Regions from separate parts of the Paenibacillus sp. FSL H3-0469 genome, predicted to be linked through region 2. Evidence: riboswitches for the same ligand, from Rfam matches in the RefSeq annotation. Region 2 holds a riboswitch; the other holds the start of a gene.
What was found. A riboswitch is a leader RNA that binds a small molecule or an ion and turns the genes downstream of it on or off. The one in region 2 is predicted to bind S-adenosylmethionine.
Positions count from the first base shown of each region.

Region 1: linked by a shared signal. The riboswitch ahead of NSS83_RS13440 (methionine ABC transporter ATP-binding protein) and the one ahead of metA (homoserine O-succinyltransferase) in region 2 are both predicted to bind S-adenosylmethionine.

Region 1 covers NZ_CP150302.1:3,094,636-3,109,663, reverse strand. Annotated here, with positions in the region: gene NSS83_RS13455 (COX15/CtaA family protein) at 1-310, shown strand, start outside; gene NSS83_RS13450 (UbiD family decarboxylase) at 372-2,144, shown strand; gene NSS83_RS13445 (Cthe_2314 family HEPN domain-containing protein) at 2,170-2,916, shown strand; SAM riboswitch class I at 3,009-3,144, shown strand; gene NSS83_RS13440 (methionine ABC transporter ATP-binding protein) at 3,247-4,263, shown strand; gene NSS83_RS13435 (methionine ABC transporter permease) at 4,263-4,931, shown strand; gene NSS83_RS13430 (MetQ/NlpA family ABC transporter substrate-binding protein) at 4,990-5,865, shown strand; gene NSS83_RS13425 (NifU family protein) at 6,049-6,297, opposite strand; gene NSS83_RS13420 (YuzB family protein) at 6,380-6,634, shown strand; gene NSS83_RS13415 (NAD(P)/FAD-dependent oxidoreductase) at 6,661-7,722, opposite strand; gene mqnE (aminofutalosine synthase MqnE) at 7,801-8,907, opposite strand; gene NSS83_RS13405 (iron-sulfur cluster assembly accessory protein) at 9,307-9,666, shown strand; gene NSS83_RS13400 (hypothetical protein) at 9,837-10,436, shown strand; gene NSS83_RS13395 (GntR family transcriptional regulator) at 10,717-11,379, shown strand; gene NSS83_RS13390 (amidohydrolase) at 11,401-12,561, shown strand; gene NSS83_RS13385 (methionine ABC transporter ATP-binding protein) at 12,604-13,647, shown strand; gene NSS83_RS13380 (methionine ABC transporter permease) at 13,622-14,281, shown strand; gene NSS83_RS13375 (uroporphyrinogen decarboxylase family protein) at 14,309-15,028, shown strand, end outside.
Region 2 covers NZ_CP150302.1:6,633,315-6,648,342, forward strand. Annotated here, with positions in the region: gene NSS83_RS28915 (cobalt-precorrin-5B (C(1))-methyltransferase) at 830-1,903, shown strand; gene cbiE (precorrin-6y C5,15-methyltransferase (decarboxylating) subunit CbiE) at 1,896-3,122, shown strand; gene cobI (precorrin-2 C(20)-methyltransferase) at 3,153-4,028, shown strand; gene cobM (precorrin-4 C(11)-methyltransferase) at 4,025-4,828, shown strand; gene NSS83_RS28935 (cobalamin biosynthesis protein) at 4,821-5,960, shown strand; gene NSS83_RS28940 (cobyrinate a,c-diamide synthase) at 6,031-7,563, shown strand; gene NSS83_RS28945 (ROK family protein) at 8,024-8,905, shown strand; gene NSS83_RS28950 (HRDC domain-containing protein) at 9,073-10,095, shown strand; gene corA (magnesium/cobalt transporter CorA) at 10,261-11,196, opposite strand; SAM riboswitch class I at 11,624-11,755, shown strand; gene metA (homoserine O-succinyltransferase) at 11,872-12,789, shown strand; gene NSS83_RS28965 (aminotransferase class I/II-fold pyridoxal phosphate-dependent enzyme) at 12,838-14,004, shown strand; gene mqnC (cyclic dehypoxanthinyl futalosine synthase) at 14,235-15,028, shown strand, end outside.

The DNA.
Region 1 (15,028 bases), 3.5 Mb from region 2:
AGTAGGGATCGTATTCGTCCACCGGATTGCGGCGGCGATTCTGTTCCTGCTTACGGCTATACTTGGGCATCTGGCCTTCTGGAAGTATAAGGAGCTGCCGGAGCTGAGGGCTCTGGGAGTAGCAGCAGTCCTGTTATGCCTGATGCAGGTATTCAGCGGAGCGGCTGTAGTATACACACTGAATAATGAAAGATTGTACATATTTGCTGCAATGTCTCATATTGTGCTGATCTCCGGACTCTTCGGGGTTCTGTGTTACATGAGTGTAAGAGTCTGGCAGTTAAGCGGAGCTGGCAGGGGCAGCAAGTAATAAGCATACGGCAACGGTGGACGGGATAAGCATAAGGTCCTGTTTGAGGAGGAACGCTATAGTGCGATACAGTAATTTACGACAATGGATCGAGCAGCTCCGCAGGGATAAGGATCTGGCAGTGATAGATACACCTGTTGATCCTTATCTGGAGCTTGCCGAAATTCACCGCCGGGTGGTGGAGGAGGAAGGCCCGGCACTGCTGTTCACGAACGTGCAAGGAACACCGTTCCCGGTCGCTACGAATCTGTTCGGGACAGTCCGGCGCGTCAACAAGGCCTTTGGGACAAGACCGGAGCAGCTGCTTAAGTCGCTGACAACGGCGATGGAGCAGCTGATTCCGCCTTCAGCCGCCGGCTTATGGCGGGAGAGGACGGTGCTGCTTGAGCTGCTGAGGGCAGGAACCAAGAACATACCGCAAGGAGAGGCTCCGGTGCTCGGTGTCTGCAGCAGCAGTGATCCGCTGAAGGAGCTGCCCCGGATCACAGCCTGGCCTAAGGATGGCGGGGCATTCCTCACGCTCCCTCTGGTCTATACGGAGAATATCACCAACCCCAAGGATCATAACCTCGGAATGTACCGGATTCAGATGTATGATGATAGCACCACAGGCATTCACTGGCAGATTCACAAGGGTGGCGGCTTCCATCATTCGCAGGCAGAGCATCTCGGCGAGACCCTGCCGGTGTCTGTCTTCATCGGCGGGCCTCCGGCCCTGATTGCTGCGGCAGTGGCTCCAGTCCCGGAATGGATTCCGGAGCTGCTGCTTGCGTCGCTGATGCTGGGCGGCAAGCTTCCTATGGTGCAGGACCCCTTGGGCGGTCACCGGATTCCGGCAGAGGCCGAATTCTCCATCCGGGGACGCGTGTCTCCGCTGGAGCGGAGAGCAGAAGGACCGTATGGCAGCCAGTCCGGCTACTATTCCATGCAGCATGATTTCCCGGTTATGCATGTTCAGCGGATGTGGCACCGCAAGGATGCTATCTACCCGGCGACCATCACCGGCAAGCCGCGCCAGGAGGATTATTATCTGAAGGATTATTTGCAGCGGCTGCTCGCTCCAGCCTATCCTCTGCTGATCCCTTCGGTCAAAGCGCTATGGTCCTATTCCGAATCCGGTTCGCATTCATTGACCTCAGCGGTCGTGAGGGAGAGTTATCCGCGTGAGTATATGGTGTCAGCGTTTCGTATCTTAGGGGAGGGCCAGCTCTCCTTAACCAAATTCCTGCTGCTGACTAATGTTCAGGTGGAGCTTACCGATTTCCCCAAGCTGCTGGAAACGGTACTTGAGCGCTTCAACCCGCACACGGATCTGACGATCTTTGCCAATACCTCCATGGATACGCTGGATTATACCGGACGCAAGCTGAACCATGGCAGTAAGGCGGTGATGGCGGGCATCGGAAGCCCGGTCCGTCAGCTGCCAAGGACTTATACAGAGGGCCAGCTTCCATCAATCACCGCCGCTGTGCCTTATTGCGGAGGATGTTTAGCCGTTTCCGGTGCATCCTATGAAGAGGACCCGGAGTTGCCGGAGCGGCTGGTGGCTGCCTTCAAGGAGAGGGAGACCGCCTGGCCGCTGATTGTGCTGGTCGATCAGGCGGAAGAGGCGGTAAGCACGCAGACCTCATTCCTGTGGTCTGTATTCACCCGCTTCAATCCGGCGGATGATATTTATTCGGCGGCCGGGGTACACCGGGGCAGTGTCAGCTATACGCTGCCGATCATTGTAGATGCCCGGATGAAGCCGGGATACCCGGAGGAGCTGGCTCCGAGCGAGGATATTGCGAAGCGGGTAGCGCGCAACTGGAACCATTATTTTCCTTTAGCGTAGAAGTGAACTTTAAGGAGGGTCAAAGATGCTGCGGACATTACTGGGAGAGCCGCCCCGCGTGAACAGCGGTGTGCTGGCTGAAGCTATGGAGTCCATGGCGAAGGCTGCCTCCATGCTGCGCAAGGAGATGGCGGCACATGAAGACCATGACCATGAATACCGCAAGCTGGAAATCTGGACACGGGGCCTGATCTCCTCTCTGGATGAGCTGGAGCAGAGCTGGTTCGCAGCCGCCTTTTTCCGGAAGTCAGTGATTGCCGGTTATATGGATGATATGTCGTCCACCGAGCAGGGGGAGTACGCCAGATATGTGTATTTCTACAAGGATGGCTTCATCCGTGTCTTCTCACTGCTGGACAAGCTGGGTACGGTGCTGAATAATCTGTACAATCTCAATACAGGCAAGGTGAAGACGCATTTCTCCTATTTTACGGTGCTGAGGCAATTTCAGCTGCTGCACCCGCATCATCCGCTTGCGGACGAACTGGAGCGGATCAGGAATTCCTACCGGGAGCCGGTGGAGAATCTGCGCAAGCGGCGTAATGCCGAGATCCATTACATGAACGCGGAGATGACCGATGATCTCTGGCAGCGCCACCAGGGGCTGCATGACAAAATCCGTCTGGAGGATCTGGACAGCCATCTGGAGGATTTGAAGCAGAGTCTGGAAATGGTATGCCAAGCCCTGGCCGCAGCATACAGGTACGGGAATGAACAATGGCACAAGAATAAAGCGGCCCCCGGCCTGAAATCCGGACATGAACGTACGTAAAAACTTACCTTTGACAAAAAACTCGAAACTGAACTATACTTAAGCATACATTAGCTTCTGACAGGATACGGAATATATAACCTCATACTATTATCTTATCGAGAGCGGCGGAGGGATAGGCCCGATGAAGCCCGGCAACCGGTTTGAATACAGCGAAGCGCTGCATCCAAATGTCATGGTGCTAATTCCTACAATGCCGCCGGTTTCGGGGTATTTGGCAGATGAGAAGGCATTGTCATTATACACACAGGGCCTCTTGCGATCTGCATGGATCGTAAGGGGTCTTTTTATTGCAATGATGGAAGCTAGAACAGAAGGGGGACGCAGCGGTTGATAGAATTGAAGGATATAACCAAGGTGTATGGCAAAGGCAGTAAGCAGGCAACTGCACTCTCTGCGCTGAGCCTGTCGATTAAGAAGGGGGAAATCTTCGGGGTGATCGGTCACTCCGGGGCCGGTAAAAGCACGCTGATCCGCTGCATTAATCTGCTGGAGCGCCCGACTGCGGGCGAGGTGTGGGTGGACGGTGTCGAACTGACAGCGCTCAGCCAGGGACAGCTGCAGGAGCAGCGGCGCAAGATCGGGATGATTTTTCAGCATTTCAATCTGCTCTCATCGGCAACAGTCTATGATAATATCGCCTTTCCGCTGCGGCTGATCGGAGCCGGAAGGAACGAGATTGAACAAAAGGTTAAAGATCTGCTCGCTCTGGTCGGGCTGGAGGAGCACTGGAATAAGTACCCGGCTCAGCTGTCCGGCGGACAGAAGCAGCGTGTCGGAATCGCCCGGGCGCTGGCGAGTGATCCGGACGTTCTGTTATGCGATGAGGCGACCTCGGCGCTTGATCCGCAGACGACTGACTCCATTCTGCGCCTGCTGATGGATATCAACAGCAAATTCCATCTGACCATCGTGCTGATTACCCATGAGATGCATGTGATTCAGAGCATCTGCGACCGCGTTGCCGTGATCCATGGCGGCGGTATTGTGGAGCAGGGGGAAGTGGCCGAGGTCTTTCTGAAGCCGAAGCATGAGGTCACCAAGGAATTCATCCGCAGTGAGACCCAGTCGGACGGACCGCTCCGGCAAGCGATTGATGCTGTGCACTCAGGCTTCACGAAGTCGGTCAAAATCACTTTTCTCGGGCAAAAGACTTACGGGTCCACGCTCTCCCAGGTGGTTCAAGGAACCGGGGTCCACTTCGCCATTCTCCATGGCACCATCTCTACGATTAAGGATGTTCCTTACGGGCAGCTGATTGTACGGTTCGAAGGACTTGCTGATGCGGTTGAAGCCACGCTCACGGAGTTAGTAGCGCAGGGTCTTGATGTGGAGGTGATTTCGTAATGGGCGGATTGGATTTTAGCACAATCAATTGGGAAGAGATGCTGGAAGCTACGATTGCTACACTCAAAATGATCGCAATTTCAGGAATATTCACAATAATCCTTGGTTTACCGCTCGGAATTGTGTTATATTTATGGGGCAAGTCAAATAACGTTATTATCAGGGTTGTTTACTCGGTATTATCCTTTATTGTGAATATCCTAAGGTCGGTCCCTTTTATCATCCTGATGGTTGCCCTGATTCCATTAAGCAAGACGATTATGGGAACCTCGATAGGTGTGCTTGGAACGATCCCGGCACTGGTGATCGGCGCGGCGCCCTTCTTTGCCAGACTAGTGGAGACGGCACTGCGGGAGGTTGACCGGGGAATCATTGAAGCGGCGCAGGGCATGGGAGCGTCCACCGGGCAGATCGTTATGCGCGTGCTGCTTCCGGAGGCTCGTCCGGGTCTGCTGGCCGGAGTAACAATTACTGTAGTGACCCTTGTCTCGTATACCGCGATGTCCGGCATGATCGGCGGCGGTGGTCTGGGTGACCTGGCCATCCGCTACGGATATTACCGTTATGAGAAGGAAGTTATGATTATCTCGGTAGCACTGATGGTCATTCTGGTGCAGCTGCTGCAAATGGCTGGCGACCGGCTGGTAAGACATTTTACACGGAAATAAGGTACGTCCACATATAGCCTTATTCAATAAAACATATGGATTAGAGGGGGATTTACAGATGAAAAAAGTACTGCTTACATTATTCAGCCTGACCTTGGTATTGGTACTTGCCGCTTGCGGAAACAACAAGGCGAATAACGCCGCGAATTCTGCTGCGACAACGGCACCTACGGAAGCCGCTGGTGCAGAAGCGACTACAGAGCCTGCGGCAGAACCGGTAACTCTAGTGATTGGTGCCTCTGCTGTACCGCATGCGGAAATCCTCAAAGCGATTGCCCCGCAGCTTGAAGCCCAAGGCATTAAGCTGGAGATCAAAGAATTCTCGGATTATATCCTGCCGAATACACAGCTTGCCGAGAAGCAGCTCGATGCGAACTTCTTCCAGCACAAGCCTTACCTGGATGATCAGAACACCAAGAACGGCACAGATCTCGTAGCTGTAACCGCTGTTCATGTAGAGCCATTTGGCGCCTATTCCAAGAAAATCAAATCGATAGACGAATTGGCAGAGGGTGCAAAGGTTGCGATTCCGAATGATGCAACGAACGGAGGCCGCGCCTTGATTCTGCTGGCGAAGAACGGTCTGATCAAGCTGAAGGATGACACCAATATTGCCTCTACCAAAGCGGATATCACTGAGAACACCAAGAAGCTGGATATCATTGAGCTGGATGCAGCCATGCTGCCCCGTCAGCTGGATGAAGTAGACCTGGCGCTGATCAACACTAACTTTGCCCTGGATGCCAAGCTGTCTCCTACGAAGGATGCGTTGTTCATTGAAGGCGGAGATTCCCCGTATGCCAACCTGCTGGTAGCCCGTCCTGACAACAAGGATTCGGATGCCATTCAGAAGCTGGCGGCAGCGCTGACTTCCCCGGAAGCGAAGGCATTCATCGAAAAGCAATACGACGGAGCGATTATTCCAGCATTCTAAGCTTAAGCTTAGGTAAGCTGAATAATCCTAATGAGACCAGAAGCAGCCCGGTAGCCAGAAATGGCTGGCGGAGCGGCTTCTGGTTTTTTGCACAGCCAGGTGGTTGATCCTTCAGACGAAATCCTCTATAATAAAAAAAATCCCGGCCTCTTAGCGGAGGCCGGGATGGTTTATGAAACGGGATTAGAATACCTGAACGACTTCTTCCACGCCTTCTACTTCTTCAATCAGGGCGCGTTCGATCCCGGCTTTTAGCGTGATCGTGGAGCTTGGGCAACTGCCGCATGCACCCATAAGCTTCAGCTTAACGATGCCGTCTTCAACATCAATCAGTTCCACGTCACCGCCATCGCGCTGCAGGAACGGACGAAGTTTATCAAGGACTTCCAGTACTTCATCGTACATGGTTGCGCTTTGTACATTCTCACTCATTTCTCAATCACTCCTTTCGTATGTTTATTATAGTACAAAAAGTTAAAAAATAAAATGGTTAAGGCAGAATAGGGAGATCATCATGAGACCAATTATAGAATTCTGTGCCAGCAACATCGGCCACGGTACTGAACCGCTCAAGCTTAAGCTGGAACAAAACCCTGAATATGATGTAGTGGAGTACGGCTGTCTGAACAACTGCGGAGAGTGTTATCTCCAGCCGTTCGCCATGGTGGACGGGGAGATCATTGAGGCCGATTCCCCTGCTGCTCTGGAAGAGGCCATAGAAGCCGCCATAAAAGAGGCAGAAGCCTGGGACAACCTGGAGATTGACTAAACCGCCTGGGTTCAAGCCGGGCTTCATCAGCCGAAATGGCGTTTAGACATCCACAGCACGCCGCTCTTCAGCAGGCGAGGAACCCGGCCCATGACAGAGCGGCGGCCCATCAGGCCGAAGCCGGCATTTTTGCCGAGTGAACCGAGGGTTCCCTTCAGCTTAATCTTATGCAGCTTCGGGGTTTCTCCCCGCCATAGCGCCTGCATAATCTGGCCCACCTGCTCGCCCTGGGCACCTGCCGCCTGTGCACTGGGGGCGAAGGGCAGGCTGGCACAGTCCCCGATCACATAGACCTCCGGGTATTCAGCTATATTGTAATACTCCCCCACAATGAGCCTGCCTCCGCGGTCCTTCGGAAGCTCAAGCTGCTGTACGACCTTCACCGGCTGAATGCCGGCAGTCCATACCGTAACATCCGCCGGAATAGCCTGGGTGCCATTGAAGATGGCATCCTTTTCGACATGAGAGACCGACACTCCGCCAATCGTCTCCACCTGATGCTCACTGAACCATTCCTCAACATACCTGGACAGCTTGGCCGGAAAAGAAGATAAAATACGTTCTCCCCGGTCCATCAGCGAGATATTCAGATCCGGCCGGCTCTCCCGCAGCTCCGAGGCAATCTCTACGCCGCTGAGTCCCCCGCCGACAATGTTGACGGTTCCATAAGGCTTCACATCGTTCAGCCTGCGGTAAGTTTCGCGGGTTCCGGCGAAGCTCTGAATACTGCAGGTGTATTCCTCAGCTCCAGGAATGTTATGGTAATTATCCGTACAGCCCAGGGCAATCGCGAGGATATCATAGGCTACCGGCTCCCCGGAATCGAGCAGGACCAGCCTGCTCTCCAGATCAATGGAACCCACCTGCCCGTAACGAACGGTCAGGCGGGGGTGTACCGGGAATTGAATCCGCAGATGGTAATCGGTGACGGTGCCTGCGGCCAGTGCATAATATTCGGTCTTGATCCCCTGATACGGCATCCGGTCCACCAGAATGATTTCCACATCAGAAGGGAGATGATGATCCAGCAGCTGCTGAATGAGGGCAAGACCGCCGTAGCCGCCGCCCAGGACAAGTAAGGTTCTCATGCGAACTGATCTTCCTTTCGGGTACGTAATGGACAAGGCCGTTCTGCGTTCACTGGCTGAGGTAAGCTTGTTCTGTTCTTATTCGTATACCTTGATCTCGTTATAGAAGGTATCCCGTTCTACAGGAATCCGTCCCGCACCCTTCACGAGCCAGATCAGCTCATCGCGGGTCAGCCCTTCCGGTGTCAGCGCGCCGGCAGCATGGCTGATTCGTTCCTTCAGGATCGTTCCGTGCACATCGGAAGCGCCGAAGTTCAGGGCAACCTGGGTCAGCTGGGGTCCGATATTAATGAAGTAAGCCTTGATATGATCGAAATTGTCCAGCATCAGGCGGCTGACCGCAATGGTCTTCAGATCCTCATTCGCGGAGTTGCGGCGCATAATGCCGGCATTCTTATTCTTGGGCTGCATGGACAGCGGAATGAATACCATGAAGCCGCCGGTCTCGTCCTGCAGGTCACGAATTTGCAGCATATGGCGGATGCGGTCCTCACGGGACTCAATCGACCCGTACAGCATCGTGGTATGGGTCTTCATGCCAAGGTGATGGGCGGTGCGGTGCACCTCGAGATATTCCTCGACATTGGCTTTATCGACGCGCATTTTTTTGCGGTAATGGTCAGACAGAATCTCTGCCCCTCCTCCGGTAAGGGTCTTCAGTCCGGCAGCGCGCAGCTGCTCCAGCACCTCACGGATACTGAGTCCGCTGATACGGGTGAAGAAATCGATCTCTGCCGCTGTATAGGCCTTGAGAGTCACCTCGGGGAAATGCTCGTTCAGGGCCCGCAGCGAATCAACGTAGTACTGGAAGGGCACATTATCATTATGGCCGCCTACAATATGGAACTCACGCACGCCGGGATGAATATGCTGCTTCACATACTCCACCATCTCCTGGCCGGAGAGGGTGTAGGCCCCTTCCTCGCCTTCATCCTTGCGGAAATTGCAGAAGGCACAGCGGGATTCGCAGACATTGGTGAAATATAGACTCATGTTCTCGATAAAATAGACTTTATTCCCGTTCTTTCGCAGATTGACCTCATTGGCCAGCTGTCCGATCGTTAAGAGATCGTTACTCTCATATAAATAAACGCCATCTTCCAAATTCAATCGTTCTCCGCCGCGAACCTTCTCAATGATGTTCGCCATCCGGGCATCCGTGTGGGGTGTAATTAGGGTAGACATATAAGTTCCTCCTGAAGGTTGGCGAGGCGGTTGCATCGCATAATCGTGTACCTGAGAATATCCGGCAACAGCCGGCATTATAAATAGAGGTTAACTGCAACCCCCGTGACAATTTTTCGAATTTTTTTGAAAATACTCTTGGTTATCGCTTTTCTTATTATAAACCTCTACTTGAGGGGGAGCAACCGCCAGAAACCGTAGGACTTCCGGTATAAATTGCATATCAGCGGAGAGTTTGCGACTTGAGGGCAGAAGAATAGTGGAGTATACTGATTTCAAGAGCCAATGAAAATGATATACATCATACTCATTCTTTTCCCGCGCAAGGCTTTGATTTCATTACACACAGCCAGAAGGCTGCTTGATTCCAATACAGTGAATTCTAAGGAGGTTGTAATTATGATTAGCATAAGTGAGACAGCGGCAGGCCAATTGAAGGCTATGCTTGCGGAGCAGGAAGTGCCGGATATGTTTCTCCGTCTGGGCGTCACCGCCGGGGGCTGCAGCGGATTCTCGTACGCAATGGGCTTCGACGATACCGAGAGTGAGCAGGACGTCTACATGGACGTTGAAGGTCTGAAGGTAGTCGTCAGCAAAGACGACATCCGTTACTTGAACGGCCTTACGATCGACTTCGAGGAATCCGGCATGACCGGCGGCTTCACCATCAACAACCCCAACGCCAGCGCTACGTGTGGCTGCGGTTCCTCATTCCGCACGAAGGAAGAGGCGGGGAATCCGGCGGCGGAGCCTTGCTAAGCCTGCAAATGCTGAATGACTGATAAAGTAAGCGTGGATTGCGGATTTCAAAACCTCTTAATTTGTATGGTGCAAACTGTACTTATTAGGAGGTTTTTTATGTTGACTCAAACCATTATATGTTAAAATATGGTGATGAAATAATTAATGGATCTGCGAGGAGGGTAACAATGATACGAATGCCATTTGAACGCCCAACAGAGCATTATGATGAACGAATTATTGATATCGATCAAGACATTTGCTCTTTGATCAAGAAGAGAAAGGAAGTCTCGGATAATAATCCAGGATTTCCTCCGCTTGAGTATATTTCTAAATGGTCAGAGACCTTCGAACTCTATGAAGATTTCCTGAACTCATTATTCGCAAGTATGATGAATGAAAAACAATTTAAACCCATGATCGAACCAGCCGGTTTTAGACAATACATCGCAATTCTGAAGTCAGCCGTGATAGGTGACCGGTTCTATACTCTAACTTCTATGAAGCAATACACCAATGCAAGTGTATTAACACTTAATATAGATTGGGACAATAAGCAGGATATTGACTCCAAATCTCATCAGCATAGCCATTACGAACTAGATATTAATGACCAATATGATTGCCGAATGATTAATGGTGGGAGCAGATCTGATCATGCAGCTTATAAATACGTGATTTCTCCGCCATTACCTGATGAGATTTCGGGAATTCAATTTAGGTTCAAAGAATACAGTTTCCCTTTCAAGAATAGTGAGGCAAGTGATGAGATAGTATTTGAACTTTAGTAAGGTGAATAGCCCTTCACACCTAATAGGTGGTGGAGGGTTATTTTTTGTGAAAATACGACTTTAATTGTCAAATTAGTGTCGAATGTTGATTCCCCTATAAAACATACTTGACTAGTGGGGATAATGGGATTATAGTATGAAAAAAGCTTGATGGCACAGAGAGATTTTCAACCGAAGCTTTCATAATATCTTGGATATCTCTCATCTTTAATAAATGGATACAATTATACAGTTAGCCGGGCGACCCGCAAATGAATAGCGAGGAGCAATGAAATCTATGGAAATGCGTTCACGAAGATTGTCGAAGGATAATACCTACTATGCACTTAAGCAAAAAATAATAGATAGCGAGCTGGAGCCGGATCAGGCGGTTAACGAAGAAAGCCTGGCGGCACTGCTCGGGGTCAGCCGGACTCCGCTACGGGAAGCGATTCAGCGGCTGGAGAATGAGGATTTCCTGGTGCGCCAGCCCAACGGCAGGCTGCGGGTAGCCCCTTTAACGATTAAGGAGGTCGAGGAGATCTTCCAGATCCGCAGCATGCTTGAAGGTCATATCGCCAGAAGCGCCGCCAGAAACGCTACTATCAAGGATATTCAGCAGTTAACGCTCATTCTGGAGAAGCTGAAGCAATCCTTCCAGATGGGGGATCAGCAGGATGTTGTATCCTATGGCTTCGAATTCCATGATTACTTGTGGGAGATCAGCGCGCTGAAGACTTTTGAGAAGGTGCTGAACCAGTTAAGAGACCGTTCCCTCCGGTATTGCCGTTATGTCTCGCTACATGGGGACTGGAATACGCAGGCGGATGAGGAGCATCTTGTGATTCTGCAGAGAATCATAGCCAGGGATGAAGAGGGGGCGGAGCGGGCAATGCGGGAGCATATCCTAAGCAGCCTTGCGACTGCACTGGAGCGGATCAGAGGAATTGAGCATACGTAATGAAGGGGGAAGAACAAGCCTATGAGACCACAGCATGAGACGGAAGAAGCACTGGCAGCCCGGCTAACCGGAGTGCGGAGGAACCTGCACCGCGAGCCTGAGCTGAGTAATGAAGAGTTCAGAACGACAGAGAAGCTGCGCGGGTGGCTGAGTGAAGCGGGGATACGGGTGCTGGATCTTCCTCTGAAGACCGGGCTGATCGCTGAGGTGGGACAAGGTGATGGCAGCATTGTAGCGATTCGTTGCGATATCGATGCCCTGCCGATTGAGGAGCAGACGGGCCTGCCGTTCGCATCAGAGATTCCGGGAGCCATGCATGCCTGCGGCCATGATTTCCACACCGCTGTGATCCTGGGCGCGGCCAGCCTGCTGAAGCAGCGTGAGCATGAACTGCCGGGCAAGGTCAGAATCCTGTTCCAGCCGGCAGAAGAGACGGGGCATGGTGCGGAGGATGTACTGGCATCCGGCGGGCTAAGCGGGGTTGACGCGATATTCGGATTACATAATTCACCGGATCTGCCTAACGGGGCGTTCGGTACAAGAACGGGAGCTTTAACGGCTGGCGTTGACCGCTTTGAGATTACGGTAAAAGGGGTTGGCGCTCACGCAGCTACACCGGAGAAAGGGGTAGACACCATTGTGACCGCCGCGCAGATCATTACGATGCTGCAAACCGTAGTCAGCCGCCTGAATAACACGCAGGAGCCGGTCGTGCTCAGTGTGACCCGGATCAACGGGGGCTTCACCTGGAATGTGCTGCCGGAGAAGGTGGAGCTGGAAGGTACAGTACGTACGTATAACGAAGAGATCCGCAGCAGCATCCCAGCCCAAATGACGCGGATCATAGAAGGGATTGCAGCCGCAGCCGGAGCAGAGGCGAAGCTGCACTGGTATCCCGGCCCGCCCGCTACGGTCAATCACGGAGCATGGACAGACTTCACCAAAGAGGTCGCGGCACAATCAGGCTATGAGGTACACGATATTCCGCCGCAGATGGGCGGAGAGGATTTCGCCTATTATTTGCAGCAGTTCCCGGGTGCTTTTGTGAATATCGGCACCGGCCCGAACCATGCGCTGCATCATCCCCGCTTCGATGTCGATGAGGCGGCCATCCTGCCGGCAGCCAAGTATTTCGCTCTCCTGGCAGAAGAGGCGCTGGCGAAGCTGAAGCAGCAGGCTTGAATCCTGAATCCTAAATTTACCAGATGATTGAGGGGAACAACTATGATTGAACTACGGAATGTGTACAAGACGTTCACCCGCAAAGAGGTGAAGATTGAAGCGCTCAAGGGGATCAGCCTGAAGGTGGAAAAGGGCGATATCTTCGGAGTCATCGGCTACAGCGGAGCCGGAAAAAGCACGTTAATCCGCCTGGTCAATTACCTGGAACGTCCGTCTGAGGGCCAGGTGCTGGTGGACGGGTACGATCTGGGTGCGTACAGCGACAAAGAGCTGCGGGCAGCCAAGAAAAACATCGGCATGATTTTTCAGCATTTTAATCTGCTGGAGTCCAAAAAGGTGTTCGACAATGTGGCTATTCCACTCATCCTGCTGAAAAAGAGCAAGGCGGAAATCCGCAAGCGGGTAGAGGAGCTGCTCGAATTCGTCGGGCTAAGCGATAAGGCTGGAAGCTATCCGAGCGAGCTGTCAGGCGGACAGAAGCAGCGGGTCGGGATTGCCCGGGCACTTGCCTCGAACCCTTCGATACTATTGTGCGATGAAGCCACTTCTGCTCTGGACCCGCAGACGACACAGTCCATCCTGCAGCTGCTCAAGCGGATCAACGCGGAATACAACATCACGGTGATGATCATCACGCATGAGATGTCGGTGATTCAGGAGATCTGCAACAAGGTAGCCGTAATGGAAGAGGGACGGATTATCGAGCAGGGCAGCGTGCTGGATGTGTTCGGAGCACCGAAGCATCAGACGACACAGAATTTCGTCAAGACTGTTATTCAGAACAGCATGACTACAAGCGTCCGCAGAACGCTGAAGACTGAGCAGGGGAGCCAGGTGTATAAGCTGAATTTTGCCGGGGAGAGCGCTTCTGAGCCTGTGCTGTACGAGATTATCCGTACCTACGGGGTCAAGGTCAACATTCTGTTTGCGAATACGACAGAGATTCAAGAGACGACGCTCGGCATGATTATCGTACAGCTGCAAGGTGAACCGGCCCAGATGGAAGCAGCCTTGAATTATATGAAGCAGCATGAGGTCCGCATAGAGGAGGTGAAGTCCTATGTTCTCGACATCGATCACAAGTGAGCAATTCCTGAAGGCGATTATTGAAACGATTCAGATGGTGGGTGTATCGCTATTCATCGGCTCGCTGCTGGGTATTCCGCTGGGCATCCTGCTGGTCATTACCCGTCCGGGCGGCGTCCTGGAGAGCAAGTGGCTGTATACCTTACTGAATCCCTTAATTAATGTCATCCGTTCGGTTCCGTTTATTATTCTGCTGTTTGCCATTATTCCGCTAACAAGAGCAATTGTTCATACATCGATTGGGACCAGTGCCGCAATTGTTCCGCTGATTATCTATATCGCCCCCTATATCGCACGGCTGGTCGAGAATTCGCTGCTGGAAGTGAATCCGGGCATTCTCGAAGCTGCGGAAGCGATGGGCGCAACTCCGCTGCAGGTCATCTGGTATTTTCTGCTGCCGGAAGCGGTGGGCTCGTTAATTCTCTCCCTGACTACAGCGACGATCGGGCTGATCGGGGCTACGGCAATGGCCGGGGCAGTAGGCGGAGGAGGGGTCGGCGACTTGGCAATCGTGTACGGGTATCAGCGTTTTGACGAGGTCGTCATGTTCGCGACGGTCATTATTCTGATTATTCTGGTGCAGGGTATTCAGTCCTTGGGCAACACCTTGGCGCGGAAGATTCGCCGTTACTAGAGAATACAAGACAAAGGGGATAGGCAGATGAGTGTATGGAGCAAGCAGGAGCGTTTTCAGGCGATCTTATCCGGGGAACTTGCCGACCGGCCGATTATCAGCGGATGGCGCCACTTTATTGACAAGGAGCAGAATGCGGAGGACTTGGCGTCGTCTACGATTTCTTTTACGGACAAATATAATTGGGACTGGGTCAAAATCAACCCGAGAGCGACCTATCTGGCGGAAGCCTGGGGAAATGAGTATAACTTCGCAGATTACCGGACGGTATTCCCGAGACAACTGACTACTGCTGTTCCGGCTGCCGCGAATCTCTGGGATCTTGAGGTGAAAAAAGCCGCGCAAACCCCTTCGCTGCTGGAGCATCTGGAGGCGGTAAGGAAGATTCGTCAGGGCTTGCCGGATACACCGCTGATTCAGACGGTCTTCTCCCCGCTCACGGTATTGCTGTTCATCGTAGGACGTTCTGCTTATGTTACGGAGACCGTATTCGGGATCGGGCAGCCGGTGACGCTGGAATCGCTCTTCAAGGAACATCGTGCCGCCGCGCATCATGCCCTGCATGCGATTGCCTTAACCTTGGCCGATTATGTGCAGGAGCTGCGGCAGGCAGGATCAGATGGTCTGTTCTATGCGGTGACAGGCACAGCCCACCCCGGATTATTCGATGAAGCGATGTTCGATGAGCTGTCCAGACCCTATGATTCTATCGTGCTGGAGGCGGCGAGCTATGGCAAGAATATTTTA
Region 2 (15,028 bases):
GAAATTTGTGGCTGGCGTTCTCGCCGATGACCGGGATAATGTGCTTAATTTAGGGATGGCGGTAGCGTGTGGACTCACTAATTGTATTCTGTGCAACAGAATTCGTGATTTTATAGTAGAAATCCGGTTCTGTTGTAGTTCATACACTTGATTTCTGAAAAAACGCTCCATAACACCTCCCTCATCAAATTCTAATGTACAAAATGCAGCAGACTCGCTTTTTTAGCGGATCTGGGGTTTAACTAATGTACAAAGTGCAATGAAGCCAGAGGAAATAGAAATATTTGTATAAAAATCTCCTGATTTGCTTAAAAGCAGCAGTATAATTAGGTTATATAGAGAGTAAGACAGGTTACCTGCCCAGGGCGAACGCTCAGAGGATAGGCTTCAGCAATGTGCAGATTGTTCAGATTGTGAGGATGTATTCTTAGACCATCAGCAAAGAGGGATTGCCATGACCAAGGAAATACCCGAACACACCGTCAGGCAGAACCGGAGCCAAGAAAGCGGGGAGGCAGGGGCGGGGCAGGAAGAGCAGGTAGAGCAAGCGCATGTACTCAGATTCGATCAGGCTGCTGAGCGGTTGGAGCCAGCAGGCGACCCCAAATCCGCAGCGGCAGCCGAGCGGCTGGAGCAAGTGGACGCTCCCGAATCCACAGAGGCAGCTGAGCGGCCGGAGCCAGCAAGCGGCCCCGGGATCGGGCAGATGGCTGTGCAGATGCAGCAGGCTACTGAACCCGGATTCGCTCAGGCACCTGAAGCGTTTGCACAAGCGCCCGGCCCCGGATCGCCCGATCCCGAATCCGCACAGGCAGCGCCTGTTCCCCCACTGCGCAGGGGCTACACGACAGGGGCCTGTGCCGCAGCGGCAGCCGCAGGTGCGGCAACCCTGCTCATTACAGGGGAGAGTCTGCCTGCGGTAGAGATCGATCTGCCGGCCGGGTTCCGTCATACCTTTGAGCTGACCGGCTGGCAGCGTACAGGATCACACTCGGCAAGCTGTGCCACGGTTAAGGATGCCGGAGACGACCCGGATGCGACACATCAGGCGCGGATCGAGGCGGCGGTGAGCTGGCGGGATCAGCCGGGTGTGGAGATTGACGGGGGCCGCGGTGTCGGCCGGGTAACAAAGCCGGGGCTGCCGGTTGGCGTGGGAGAGGCGGCGATTAATCCGGTGCCCCGGAGGATGATTCAGGAGGCGGTAACCGCCGTGCTGGACGAGCATGGTGCAGCGCGGGGGGTGAGGGTAGTCATCAGCGTGCCGGAAGGCGAGAACATTGCCAAGAAGACGCTGAATCCCCGGCTGGGTATTCTGGGCGGCATTTCGATCCTGGGCACGCGGGGCGTGGTGACTCCATTCTCCACTGAGGCCTATAAGGCGAGTGTGGTTCAGGCCATCTCGGTGGCGGCTGCGGCGGGGAACCGGCAGATTGTGCTCACCACAGGCGGCAGCAGCGAGAAATACGCCATCGCGATGTTCGCGGAGCTTCCGGAGGAAGCTTTTATCCAGATGGGGGAATATGTAGGCTTCTCGCTGGAGCATGCCAAGGCTTACGGGATTCGGAAGGTTACCTTCGTCGGAATGGCCGGCAAATTCTCCAAGGTGGCTCAAGGGGCCATGCTGATTCACTCCAAGAACGCGCCCGTCGATTTCGGGTTTCTGGCCTCCGTAGCAGGCCGTGCAGGAGCGTCCCCGGAGCAGGTGCAGGAGATTGCTGCCGCCAACACAGCCTCGCAGGTCGTGGATATGATGACTGAGGCGGGGAATCACATTTTTTTCGAGCAGCTGTGCAGGCATGCCTGTGAACAGAGTCTGGCGCATATGAACGGAGGCATGATTGTAGAAATGGTGCTTATTACAATGAAGGGCCGGGTGCTGGGAAGGGCGGAGATTCATGGATAACCTGATTTACGTGATCGGGATCGGTGAGGATGGCGCCGGCGGCCTGACACCGGATAGCTTAAGTATTGTGAACAACAGCGAGGTGCTGCTGGGCGGCGAGCGGCAATTGAATTTTTTCGGCAGGTATAGAGGGGATAAAATCGTGCTGCAAGGCGGGCTCAAGCCTTTTACAGACAAGCTGGAGGAGGTGTGGCGTAAGCGGCGGACGGTGGTGCTGGCCTCGGGGGACCCGTTCTTTTTTGGGATTGCCGGGTATCTCGTCCGCAGGTTCGGGCCGGAGCATGTGGAGGTGATCCCCCATTATAGCAGCGTGCAGCTTGCGTTTGCGCGGCTCGGGGACAGCTGGCAGGATGCGGAGCTGATCAGTCTGCACGGGCGTCCCATTCAGGGACTGGCCCAGCGGATCGACGGCAAGCACAAAATCGCCCTGCTGACAGACGAGAACAACACTCCTGCGGTTATTGCCTCTTATTTGCAGGAGTTCAGGATGACGGAATATGAGGCGTTTATCTGTGAGCGGCTTGGCGGAGCAGAGGAGGTCTGCCGGTTCTGGACGCTGGAGGAGATGGTGAGCAGGGAGTTCGCGCCGCTTAACGTCGTGATTCTGCGCCATAAGCAAGAGATTTCTGCTCCTGTGAGGCGCGGATTCGCTTATCCGGACGAGGCGTTCCGGCAGCGTAAGCCGGAGAAGGGCCTGATTACGAAGCGTGAGGTTCGCGCTCTGGTGCTGTCGGAGCTGAACCTGTCCGAGGATGCAGTCGTGTGGGATATCGGCTCCGGCTCGGGTGCGGTGGCTGCGGAATGCGCGCGGATCGCCAGGCTCGGGAAGGTCTACGCGCTGGAAAAAAGTGCCGAGAACCTGCCGAACATGGCAGCGAACCGTCTGAAGTTCCGGGCGGATTTCGAAATCATTCAAGAGAAGGCCCCGCAGGGCCTAGCTGCTCTGCCTGACCCGGATGCCGTCTTCATCGGCGGCAGCGGCGGGGAATTAGCGAACATTATTGCGCACAGCGCCGCCAGACTTCGCCCGGAGGGCCGGATTGTGGTTGGGGCAATTACGGTGGAGACACTGCATGGCAGCATGGAGGCGCTTAAGGCCGCAGGGCTGGCCTGCGAGGTCACGATGCTTCAGGCGTCCCGCGGCAAGCCGATTCTCGGCATGACCCGGTTCGACGGAATGAATCCCGTCTATGTGGTCAGCGGCCGGAGGCTTCATTAATCATCAGACAAAACGAAGGAGGAACCCGCAATGAAGACCGATGTAACTTCGCCGCGTGAGCAGGCTGCGGATGGATACGAAATATCGTCAGGAGAAGCGGCCGGGACGCTGTGGACAGAAGCAGCGATGCAGGCGGCCAGTGCATTGTTTGACCCGCTGGATAGTGAAGAGCTGGCGCTGGAGGAAAGACTGACTCCCCGGGCGATCGGGACGTTATACGGCGTAGGTGTCGGCCCCGGTGACCCTGAGCTGATCACGCTTAAGGCTTGCCGCCTGCTGCGGGAATGTCCGGTGATTGCCTACCCGGCTACCAAGAAAGGGGGCAAATCCTATGCCTATGAAATCATAGAGCTGCATGTAGACCCGCAGGACAAAATCATGCTCGGACTGGTCTTTCCGATGACGAAGGACCCGGAGCTGCTGGCTGGCGGCTGGACCCGCACGGTAGAGCTGTGCTGGGCAGAGCTGAGACAGGGGCGGGATGTGGCTTTTGTGACCGAAGGCGATCCTAATCTCTTCAGTACTTTCATACATCTGTCCCGGCTGATGCAGGAGCTGCATCCCGGTGTGCCGGTCGTCTCAGTTCCGGGAATTTCCTCCGTGCTGGGCGCAGCGGCGGCGCTGGAGCAGCCTCTGGCAGACGGCAATCAGCGGGTGGGGATCATCCCGGCAACGGACGACAGGGAGGCGCTTCGGGAAGCGCTGCTGCATCATGATACGGTGGTGTTCCTGAAGGTGGCTAAGGTGCTGGATCTGGTGCTGGATGTGCTGGAGGAGCTGGGCTTGTCCGGCCGTGCCTCGGTGGTGACCAAGGTAACCTCCCCCTATGAGACCGTCTGGCGCGATGCGCGGGACCTGCGGGGCAAGGAAGTGGAGTACCTCAGTCTGATGGTGGTGAGCAAATGACGGAGCAGAGGTTAGAGTCGAAGGTATATATCGTCGGAGCCGGACCGGGCGACCCGGAGCTGATTACGGTAAAAGGCAGCCGGATTCTGCGCTCGGCAGATCTGGTGCTGTATGCAGATTCGCTGGTCAGCGAGGAGCTGATCCGCAGCGCCAAGCCCGGTGCGCAGGTGCTTCAGAGCTCGGGCATGGATCTGGAGCAGCAGGTGGAGCTGATGACGCTTGCCGTGCAGTCCGGTAAAAGCGTAGCCCGCGTCCACACCGGCGACCCCGCCATGTACGGCGCAATTCTGGAGCAGATGTCGCTGCTGAAGCTCTGCGGCGTCACTTGCGAGATTGTGCCGGGCGTCAGCTCGGTTTTTGCCGCTGCGGCGGCGGTTGGCGCAGAGCTGACCGTGCCGGAGCTGACGCAGACGGTCATCCTGACCCGTGCGGAAGGGCGCACGCCTGTCCCGGAACGCGAGCAGCTGCGCAAGCTGGCGGAGCATCACTGCACGGTGGCGCTGTTTCTAAGTGCATCACTGGCCGGCCATGTGAGCAGTGAATTCCTGGCCGCAGGCTGGAGCCCAGAGACCCCGGTGGCGGTCGTGAAGCGGGCTACTTGGCCGGATCAGCAGATTCTGCGGACAACGGTTGAGAAGCTGGAGGCGGACCTGCAGGCTGCCGGCATTACGATGCATGCCATGATCCTGGCCGGCTGGGCGCTGGACCCCGGGCTGACGGACCGCGATCAGCACCGCTCCAAGCTGTACGACAAGACTTTTACCCACGGCTGCCGGGAAGGAATTGGCTCCGGTGAGTAAGCGGTACGCGGCTGTTGCCATTACGCGCAGCGGGATAGAGTTGGCAGTGAAGCTTGGTGCGCAGCTTGGCGGGACTGAGGTCTTTGTCTATGCCAAGTATAACGGCGGGCTGGAGACGCGGAGCGGAGAGATCACTGTTTTTGACGGACCAGTCAGAGGGTTGCTTCCTAAGCTCTTCGGGAGCTATGAGGCGGTCATTCTGTTCTTCTCGCTGGGGGCGGCTGTCCGGCTGAGCGCTCCGCTGCTGCGGGATAAAAGAACCGATCCTGCCGTCATCGTCATCGATGAGCGCGGGGAGCATGTCATCAGCATGCTCTCCGGCCATCTCGGCGGAGCGAACAGGCTGACACTGGAGATTGCAGGGCTGCTGGGCAGTCATCCGGTGATCACCACAGCTTCGGATGTACAGGGCACCTTCGCTGTTGACCTGCTGGGCCGGGAATACGGCTGGCACGCTGACAGCTTCACCCCCATGAAGGGGGTTAGTGCTGCGCTCGTTAACGGGGAGCCGGTGGCTTTCGTACAGGAGAGCGGGGAACATGACTGGCTGCCGCCGGGTGCTGAGGTGCCGGAGCATGTCTCTATGTTCGCAAGCAGGGCTGAGCTTCGGCATAGCGGACGCAGCTTCAGTGCCGCGATTGTGGTAAGTGACCGGTTGGCAGAGGAACCGGGGGAGGACGCACCGGCAGATACTGCTCTGGCCGAATACACTGTAGTGTATCGTCCGCGCAGTTTGGTGCTCGGACTCGGCTGCAACCGCGGGACGTCTGCGGAAGAGCTGGAGGCCGTGGTCCTGCACACTCTGAATGAGCTTCATTTGTCGCTCCAAAGTGTGCGGAATGTGGCGACGGCCGGGATCAAGGGGGATGAAGCCGGGCTGCTGGCCTTGTGCGCCAAATACAGCTGGGAGCTGGTTCTGTACACCCCGGAGCAGCTAAATACAGTTGAACTGGAGCATCCGTCTGAGGTAGTATTCAGGGCAACGGGGGCTTACGGTGTCTGTGAACCTGCTGCGCTGCTGTCTTCAGGTGCGCATTCGCTCCTGCTGCCTAAGCACAAGAGCGGCAATGTGACCATCGCCGTAGCCCGAATCGTCTATCCCGGAGAGAAGGAGGGAAGCAGCAGTGAATGAGCCGAGGAAAGCAGCAGGATATGAGCAAGAGCCTGGATCAGCCCCCTGGGAGCCGCAGGCGCGACCCCGCCTGGTCATCGCAGGCACAGGCAGCGGCTCGGGCAAAACAACGGTCACGCTGGGGCTGATGCGCGCTTTTGCCCGGCGGGGCCTCAACGTCCAGGGCTTCAAATGCGGCCCTGACTACATCGATCCCGCCTATCACACTGCGGTCACAGGCCGTCCCTCACGAAATCTGGACTCCTGGATGACTTCAAGCGATTATCTGCGGGAGTATTTTCTGCATGCTTCGGCAGAGGCCGACTTGTCCGTCATTGAGGGTGTCATGGGGCTGTATGACGGCAAGGAGGATACGGCACTGACCGGATCAACGGCGGAAATCGCCATCCTGACCGCCAGCCCTGTACTCCTGGTGGTCGATGTCCGCAGCATGGGCCGCAGTGCGGCGGCGATTGTGCTGGGCTTCCGGCAACTGGAGCCGCAGGTGCGGATTGCCGCCGTTCTGGTGAACCGCTGCGGCAGCGAGGGTCACTACCGGTTAGTTAAGGCGGCCATTGAAGCAGCCTGCGGGATTCCCGTGATCGGCTGGCTCCCCCGCGACAGCGGGCTGGACATCCCGGAGCGGCATCTGGGCCTGCTGCCCGCTGTGGAACGCGGGGAGCTTGCGCCCTTGTTCGACCGTGCCGCCGACATGCTGGAGCAAGGCACGGATCTGGAGCGGCTGCTGGAGCTTGCTGCGGCTGCTCCTGCTGCTCCGGCTCTGAGGGCGCACCCTGTGGCGGCGGAGCAAGAAGCTTTGCCTGCCTGCGTGCAGACGCCGGACCAGCAAGTCCGCCCACTTACATATGAGGCTGACCAGTGTAAATCTGCTGTGCAGATCATACATAAGACACAGGCAGGCCCGGCGGAGCCAAGTCCGGTCATTGCCGTAGCCCGGGACGCGGCGTTCAACTTCTACTACGCCGATAATTTGGAGCTGCTCGCACGTGAAGGTGCTAAGCTGGTGTACTTCAGCCCGCTTAGCGGTGAAGGTATTCCGCCGGAAGCCGACGGCATCTATATCGGCGGCGGCTTCCCGGAAGAATTCGCGGCGGGGATTGCCGCGAACCAGCTGTTCCTCGGCGGACTGAGGTCTGCCGCAGCCGCCGGAATGCCGCTGTATGCGGAGTGCGGCGGCTACATGGTGCTAGCCCGTAGTCTGACTGACCGCAACGGCACGGTGCATGAGATGGCCGGAATCGTTCCGGCCCACACCGTGATGCAGGAACGCCGGGCAGCGCTCGGCTATCGTGAAGTTACGGCACTTCACGATTGTCTGCTGTTGAAGCAGGGCGAACGCCTGCGCGGCCATGAATTCCATTACTCCGTCATGAGCTATCCTGACAGGGAAGCCCGGACCTATGCCTATGAGAGTAAGGGCAGAGGGGGGAGCCAGCCGGAAGGCTACATCAGCGGCAGCATTATGGCTGCTTATGCGCATATTCACTTGGCCTCCCATCTCCCGGCAGCAGCCAGGCTTGTGGCAGCATGCCGGACCTATCGTGGCCGCAAACAAGCTGTGCAGCAGTATGATTCCGATTCCTGCAACCAACAGGTGGAATAACGTATCTTAATTTATGGATTTACATGGGATGTCCGGCAACAAGCGGAGAAACAGCATCTGTTCATATCACCTTTGGCTATTGTAGCTAAAATGGACGAAATGAAGTGTTGTTTTTCCAACTACTGTTCCAGCATAGGCCATTCGTTCATTAGCAAGTGTAGAAAATCCAACTATACCCCGTTCCCGTTCAATCCACCCAAAGACTCATCAGCAAATCACTTCTGGCTACTATATGTCAACCGCTTGTCATACGTTTAAGAGCCACGTATAATAGGACAAGAGAACGCTTTAATCACCGCGCCGGGCCGGTTAACCAGGCATTTTTGTATTAGAAGAGTCTATCGCATTCAGATGAAACTATCATATTGGCTGAAGCCGGCTTTAAGAGAATCTATCGTGGTAAACAAAGTTTATAGAAGCAACAGCATATGGATGCATCAGGAGAAGGGGGAACGCTGCAGTGAAATTGTTGGGAGCGATTGAAGCAGGGGGAACGAAGTTTGTATGCGGTATCGGGAATGAGGACGGGACGATTATCGACCGGGTGAGCTTTCCGACTGCCACTCCTCAGGAGACTATGAGCCAGGTAATGGATTATTTCAGCGGAAAAGCTGTGGAGGCTATCGGCATCGGTTCATTCGGACCGATTGATCCCGTTATCGGCAGCCCCACCTATGGATATATTACAACCACACCGAAGCCGCACTGGGGCGGCTATAATCTGGTGGGAGCCGTGGAGGAGCAATTCCAGGTTCCGATCGGCTTCGATACAGATGTGAACGGCGCAGCGCTGGGCGAATACACCTGGGGGGCAGCGCAAGGTCTGGATAGCTGCCTCTATATCACGGTGGGCACCGGAATCGGTGCCGGTGCCGTGGTAGGCGGGAAGCTCGTTCACGGGCTGTCCCATCCTGAGATGGGCCATATTCTGGTCCGTCGTCATCCTGAGGACCACTACGAAGGCTTCTGCCCTTATCACGGCGATTGCCTAGAGGGTCTGGCAGCAGGTCCGGCCATCGGCAACCGCTGGGGGAAGCCGGCGGGCGAATTGCCTGCGGATCATCCGGCCTGGGCGATGGAGGCCCACTATCTGGCTCATGCTCTTATGAACTATGTGCTGATTCTCTCGCCGCAGAAGATCGTAATGGGCGGCGGTGTGATGAAGCAGAGCCAGCTCTTCCCGCTGATTCATGCCAAGCTGCAGGAGCTGCTCGGCGGATATGTGCAGCATCCGGCGCTCAATGAAGAGATCGGCAGCTATATTGTGCCTCCGCAGCTTGGAGATAACGCCGGTCTGTCGGGCGCACTGGGTCTGGCCAAGCTGGCTTTGGACCGCAAATAGGATCTCCTGACAAAAAGGCATTGACTGTTACGTAATATATGGTATTCTAGGTTTTAACAGTATAGCATTTAAGAGGAAGCACCTCTTTCACGAATTTCGTGGGAGAGGTGCTTTTTTGCGTTCAAATATGTCATGCGTACTGTAAGACGACGAAAGTAGGGATTCATATGCAGATCGTATTTATGAACCGTTTGTGCAGAAGATCAGGAGTGGACGGGGAGGTTTTTGCCCAGCTGTGGATTGGAGAGGAAGAGGGGCAGTGGCGTCTGGGCTGGCGTGACTTCTCCGGCGAGCAGGAGACGGGCGATAGCCTGTGGTATGAAGGCGGATCATGGAATGAGATGCTGTGCGTATACCGGCACGAGCTTGCCGTGAAGATGGGGGAGGGCTACCGCCCGCTGATTGACGGGGTATTCCATGAGGAGGATAATCTCAGCAGCCGCAGCCAGGAGCAGCTTAGGCTACAGTATTACAGTGAGCAGTACGGGAATGAAGACATCTTCGAGGAGCTCTGCACCTGGCGTAGGGGCAAGGCCTCCAGCGAACGGAAGGCGCCTTATATCCTGGCCAGCAACCGTCTGCTGCGCATGATCAGCGCATTTCTTCCCCACACGGAGGAAGAGCTGCGGCAGCTTCCAGGTGTAGGTGAAGGCAAAGCCTCACAGCATGGCGCAGACTGGCTCAGTATCACTGCGGCGGCCGAGCGTGAGCATGATTTTCCGCTAAGCTGGGTGAATCATGCCATAGACGAAGAGAGCTTCGTATCCTGGCATTATAAGCAGAAGGAGCTTAAGTACAAGAAGGAGCTGGAGCGGCTGAGATTGCGGCGTGTTCTGTTGCAGGGGATCGAAGAGGGGCAAGGGATGGAGCAGCTCAGAGTGCTTAGCGGAGTGTCCCGCCGTGAAGTGCTTGAAGTGGTAGAGGAACTGGAGAAGGACGGATACTCGGCCGAGAAGCTTATTGCCCTGGAGCTGAGCGGAGTGAGCCCCGAAGAACAGAACAATATTTGGACAGCCTATGAACTGATCGGCGACAACTTCCTGAAGCCTGTCCTTTACAAAGCTTACGGCGAACCTTTCGTTCCTGCCGACGGACTCGATCTGTATTACGAACGCCTGCGGCTGATCCGCATCCGTTTCCGGCGGGAGCATCCGGCCGCGTTAGGGGTATCACTCCTCAATAATGATTGAGACTGACGGCCTGCATCGGCCCCAATCTGCAGTCCTGATGACCCGCATTCCTGGGCAGCGCAGACGCATTACATACGGGGGACATACCAAAAAGACGAAGGCTCGCCGGGTCCCGGAATAACCGGGTATACGGTGCCTTCGTCCTTCGTATTCGTCCGCTCTGCTTCATAGCCACTCCTTCTTACGGAAGATAATGAGCATTCCGCAGCCTAGCGTCACCATGACGGCAATAACGCCATAGTAGCCGTACTCGGTGTGGATCTCCGGGATATTGTCAAAGTTCATGCCGTAGATCCCGGTAATCACGGTCAGCGGCATGAATATGGTGGTAATTGCCGTAAACACACGCATGATTTCATTGGCGCGGTTCGCAATACTGGACTGATAAGCTTCGCGTAAGTTGCCCATGAGATCGCGGTACGTTTCGAAGGTTTCAGAGATCTTGACTGCATTCTCATAGATATCACTGAAATACTTCTGCAGCTGATCGTCGATCAGGCGAAGATCCTTTTTGTTGAGCGTGTTGATAACTTCCTTCTGCGGGCCGAGCATCTTCTTCAGCCAGAGAATCTCACTGCGCAGACCAATGATTTCGCTCAGATGCGATTTCTTGGTATGCATGAGGATGTCTTCCTCCAGCTTCTCGATCCGCGCTTCAATCCGGTCACCGACCGAGAAGAAGTTGTCGACAACGAGGTCGATCAGCAGATACAGGAAGCGGTCAGGCGTACTGACCTCCTGCTCCCACAGTACGGGCTTCAGGACACGCAGCTCATGGATCTTCTGCTTCGTAACGGTAATAATATAATGTCTGCCAAGGAATACGTTGAGCGCACGGAGGAAAATTTCCTCATCATCGAACCGGATGCTGTTCACCACGATGAAATAATGACTCTCATAAATCTCCAGCTTCGGACGCTGATCCTCTTCGCTTAGACAGTCTTCCACAGCCAGATCATGCAGGCCGTATATAGGCTGAAGCTCTACAAGGTCCTCCACATCGGCATCAATCCAGTAGAACCCCTCAGCAGGGGCGGTTAAAGTTTCTTCAATGTTGTCAACAGGCGTAAAAACCCCTGCATTTACCAGCCGGATTTTCATCTGATTCACTCCTTATGTCCCTGGTCTTCTCCAGGGGTATGCTAATTTCAGCACACGGAAAAAATCAGCTTGGCCGGTGGTACAATCATGGATGAAGGCCAAAAGACGGTCCGAGAGCATGAAGAAAAAGGGCTCCCGCCGCCGGCAAGCTGATGTTAATCCTGTGTGGTTGTTCATTCTGCACGCATATTCGCGAGCCCGGGTCGCCTTCCATTGTTCTCTCACCTCTTCTTTTCGCCGTTTATTTTGGTTGAAACACTTGTCTAGTATAACGCCGGGATATGGGTCTTACAAGAGAAATTGTTTTCTGTCATAAGGCCCCTTCAGCATTGTATGGACTTGACGAAAAGGAGGTTCATGATTTAAAGTGAAATTTAAGAAAAAGCATCTTTCGGATGCTTAAGGTTATTCAACTGAATACAGCTAAATCTTATCAAGAGCAGGTGGAGGGACTAGCCCGATGAAACCCGGCAACCGGCGTGTGAGCGCACGGTGCTAATTCTTGCGGAAGCTTTGCAGGGCGTTATTCGTCCGGCGGAAGTTCTCTGGCAGATGAGAGGGGCGCATATGACTGCATGATATGACCTTTCTCGCCCGGGAAAGGTCTTTTTTCGCTACCCTGCCTCAGGTTGAACCACCAAGTGGAACCCCATTTCAGTTAAGGAGTGAACAGCAATGCCTATCAAAATTCCCGACAGCCTGCCGGCCAAAGAAGTGTTATCCGGTGAGAATATTTTTGTAATGGATGAAAGCCAGGCCTTCCATCAGGATATCCGTCCCCTGCGGATCGCCATCCTGAATCTGATGCCTACCAAAGAAACTACTGAGACCCAGCTGCTGCGCCTTATCGGGAATTCCCCGCTTCAGGTGGATGTTGTTCTGCTGCATCCCAGCTCCCATACATCGAAGAATACTTCGGCTGAGCATTTGAAGAGCTTTTACGTAACCTTTGATGAGATCAGTCACCGCCGGTTCGACGGCTTGATCGTAACGGGCGCTCCCGTAGAACAACTGGAATTCGAGGATGTCAACTACTGGGAAGAGCTGAAAGTGATTTTTGAGTGGAGCAAGCAAAATGTTACCTCGACCATGCACATCTGTTGGGCGGCGCAGGCAGGGCTGTATCATCACTTCGGCGTGCGCAAGGTGAGTCTGCCGGACAAATGCTTCGGAGTGTTTCCGCATACGATGAGCCATAATAATGTCAAGCTGCTGCGCGGCTTCGATGAAGTGTTCCATGTTCCGCATTCCCGCCATACCGATGTCTCCCGTGAAGATATTGAGCGGAACCCGGAGCTGCAGATTCTGGCAGAATCCGAGGAAGCCGGGGTGTACCTGGTGGCTACGCATGACGGGAAGCAGATTTTTGTTACCGGACATTCGGAGTACGATCCCTTCTCGCTGAAATGGGAGTATGACCGGGATATCGCAAAAGGGCTGGAGGTTGCCTTGCCGAAGCACTATTATCCCAAGGATGATCCGACGCGTACTCCGCCGGCAGTCTGGCGCGCCCATGCGAACTTATTATTCGCTAATTGGCTCAATTACTATGTATACCAGGAGACTCCTTACGATATCGGGGCATTTATCTAAGAGGTTAACTTATTCTTAATAGAAGTAATTAATCAGGAGGCAATGGAGATGGATGAGAAACTGAGAATTGAGAGCAGACTGGCACAGATTGGTTCGATGGAGGACCCCGCCACCGGGGCCATTAATTACCCGATTTATCATGCGACGGCTTTCCGTCACCCTAGACTTGGGCAGAGCACAGGCTTTGACTACATCCGCACCAAAAATCCTACCCGCTCTGTACTCGAAGAAGCGGCAGCAGCCCTGGAATCCGGGGATGCCGGCTTCGCCTGCGCTTCCGGTATGGCTGCACTGACTACGGTGTTCACCTTGTTTGGACAAGGGGACCATCTCATCGTGTCGCTCGACCTGTACGGCGGAACCTATCGGCTGCTGGAACGGATTCTCTCCAAATACGGCATCAGTGCCTCCTATGTAGATACGAACGATCTGGATGGACTGGAAGCGGCCCGCCAGCCGGGGACAAAAGCCGTATTCATTGAGACGCCGACCAATCCGCTGATGATGATTACGGATGTCGAAGCCGTATGTACCTGGGCCCGCCGTCACGGGCTGCTCACGATTGTAGATAATACGCTGCTGACTCCGTTCTTCCAGCGCCCGCTGGAGCTTGGAGCAGATATCGTGGTTCACAGTGCGACTAAGTATCTGGGCGGGCATAACGATGTGCTGGCTGGGCTGATTGTGACCAAGGGCGCAGAATTGTCGGCTGAAATGGCCGTCCTGCATAACTCGCTGGGAGCGGTTCTGGCACCGAATGACAGCTACCAGCTGATGAAGGGCATGAAGACCCTCGCCCTGCGCATGGAGCGGCATGAGAGCAACGCATTGTCCATCGCCCGTTATCTGCAGGAGCATCCGGCGATTGCCGAGGTCTTCCACCCGGGCCTGCCGGACCATCCGGGCTATGCTATTCAGAACCGCCAGTCCTCCGGCAACACCGGGATCTTCTCCTTCAAGGTAAAAGAGGCCGGCTATGTGGAGCCGCTGCTCCGCCATATCAAGCTAATCGCCTTCGCCGAGAGTCTGGGCGGCGTTGAATCGCTGATGACCTATCCGGCGATACAGACTCATGCCGATATTCCGGCTGAAATCCGCGATGCTGTAGGCGTGGATGACCGGCTGCTGCGCTTCTCAGTCGGCATAGAGCATGTAGATGATCTGATTGCTGATCTGGGGCAGGCTCTGGAGGCTGCCCGGAGCGAGCTGGAATAAGACGATGCGCCCCGGACCTGGCCCGGCCTGCGGGATTCGCAGAACGTACAAGCAGCAGTGCCTTCGGGTGCTGCTGTTTAATTTTGCCTGGGACAAGGTCAATTACCGGTCCTGCGCAGCGAAACATTTTTCAAGAACAGCCGATTGTGATACGATGGGAGAACGGACTATTTTTATTTCAAATTGTATTTATCTCATAGACTTCATAGATGAAGAGGAGGCCGTCAACAGTGAGTGCAGTCGATCTTATACTGGATAAGGCACTGAAGGGTGAACGTCTTCAGTTGGAAGATACGGTCACATTGTTCGAGAGCAATGAAATTGAGAAAATGGGTGCTGCCGCAGATGTTATTATGAAGCGCTGGCACCCGGAGCCAGTGACAACATTTGTCATCGGCCGCAACATTAACTACACCAATGTATGTGATGTATACTGCCGCTTCTGCGCCTTTTACCGCAGACCCGGTTCGGAGGAAGGCTATGTGCTTCCTGATGAGACAATCTATCAGAAGATTGCGGAGACCATGAGCGTCAACGGAACCGAAATTCTGATGCAGGGCGGCACGAATCCGAATCTGCCGTTCAGCTACTATACGGATATTCTGCGCGGCATCAAGCAGCGCTTCCCGGAGATTACAATGCATTCCTTCTCACCTGCGGAAATTATGAAAATGGTTGAGGTCTCTGGCCTGCCGCTGGAACAGGTCATGCGTGAGATTCATGCCGCAGGCCTTGATTCCCTGCCCGGCGGCGGTGCTGAGATTCTCGATGACCGTACCCGCCGCAAGATCAGCCGCCTCAAGGGCTCCTGGCGCGAGTGGATGGACGTCATGCAGACCGCACACCGGATCGGCATGAATACAACAGCCACGATGGTGATCGGTCTGGGCGAGAGTATGGAAGAACGGGCGCTGCATCTGCTGCGTGTCCGTGAAGCCCAGGACGAATGCATTGCGAACAAATATGATTCCGAAGGCTTCCTGGCGTTCATCTCCTGGACCTTCCAGCCGGATAATACGAATCT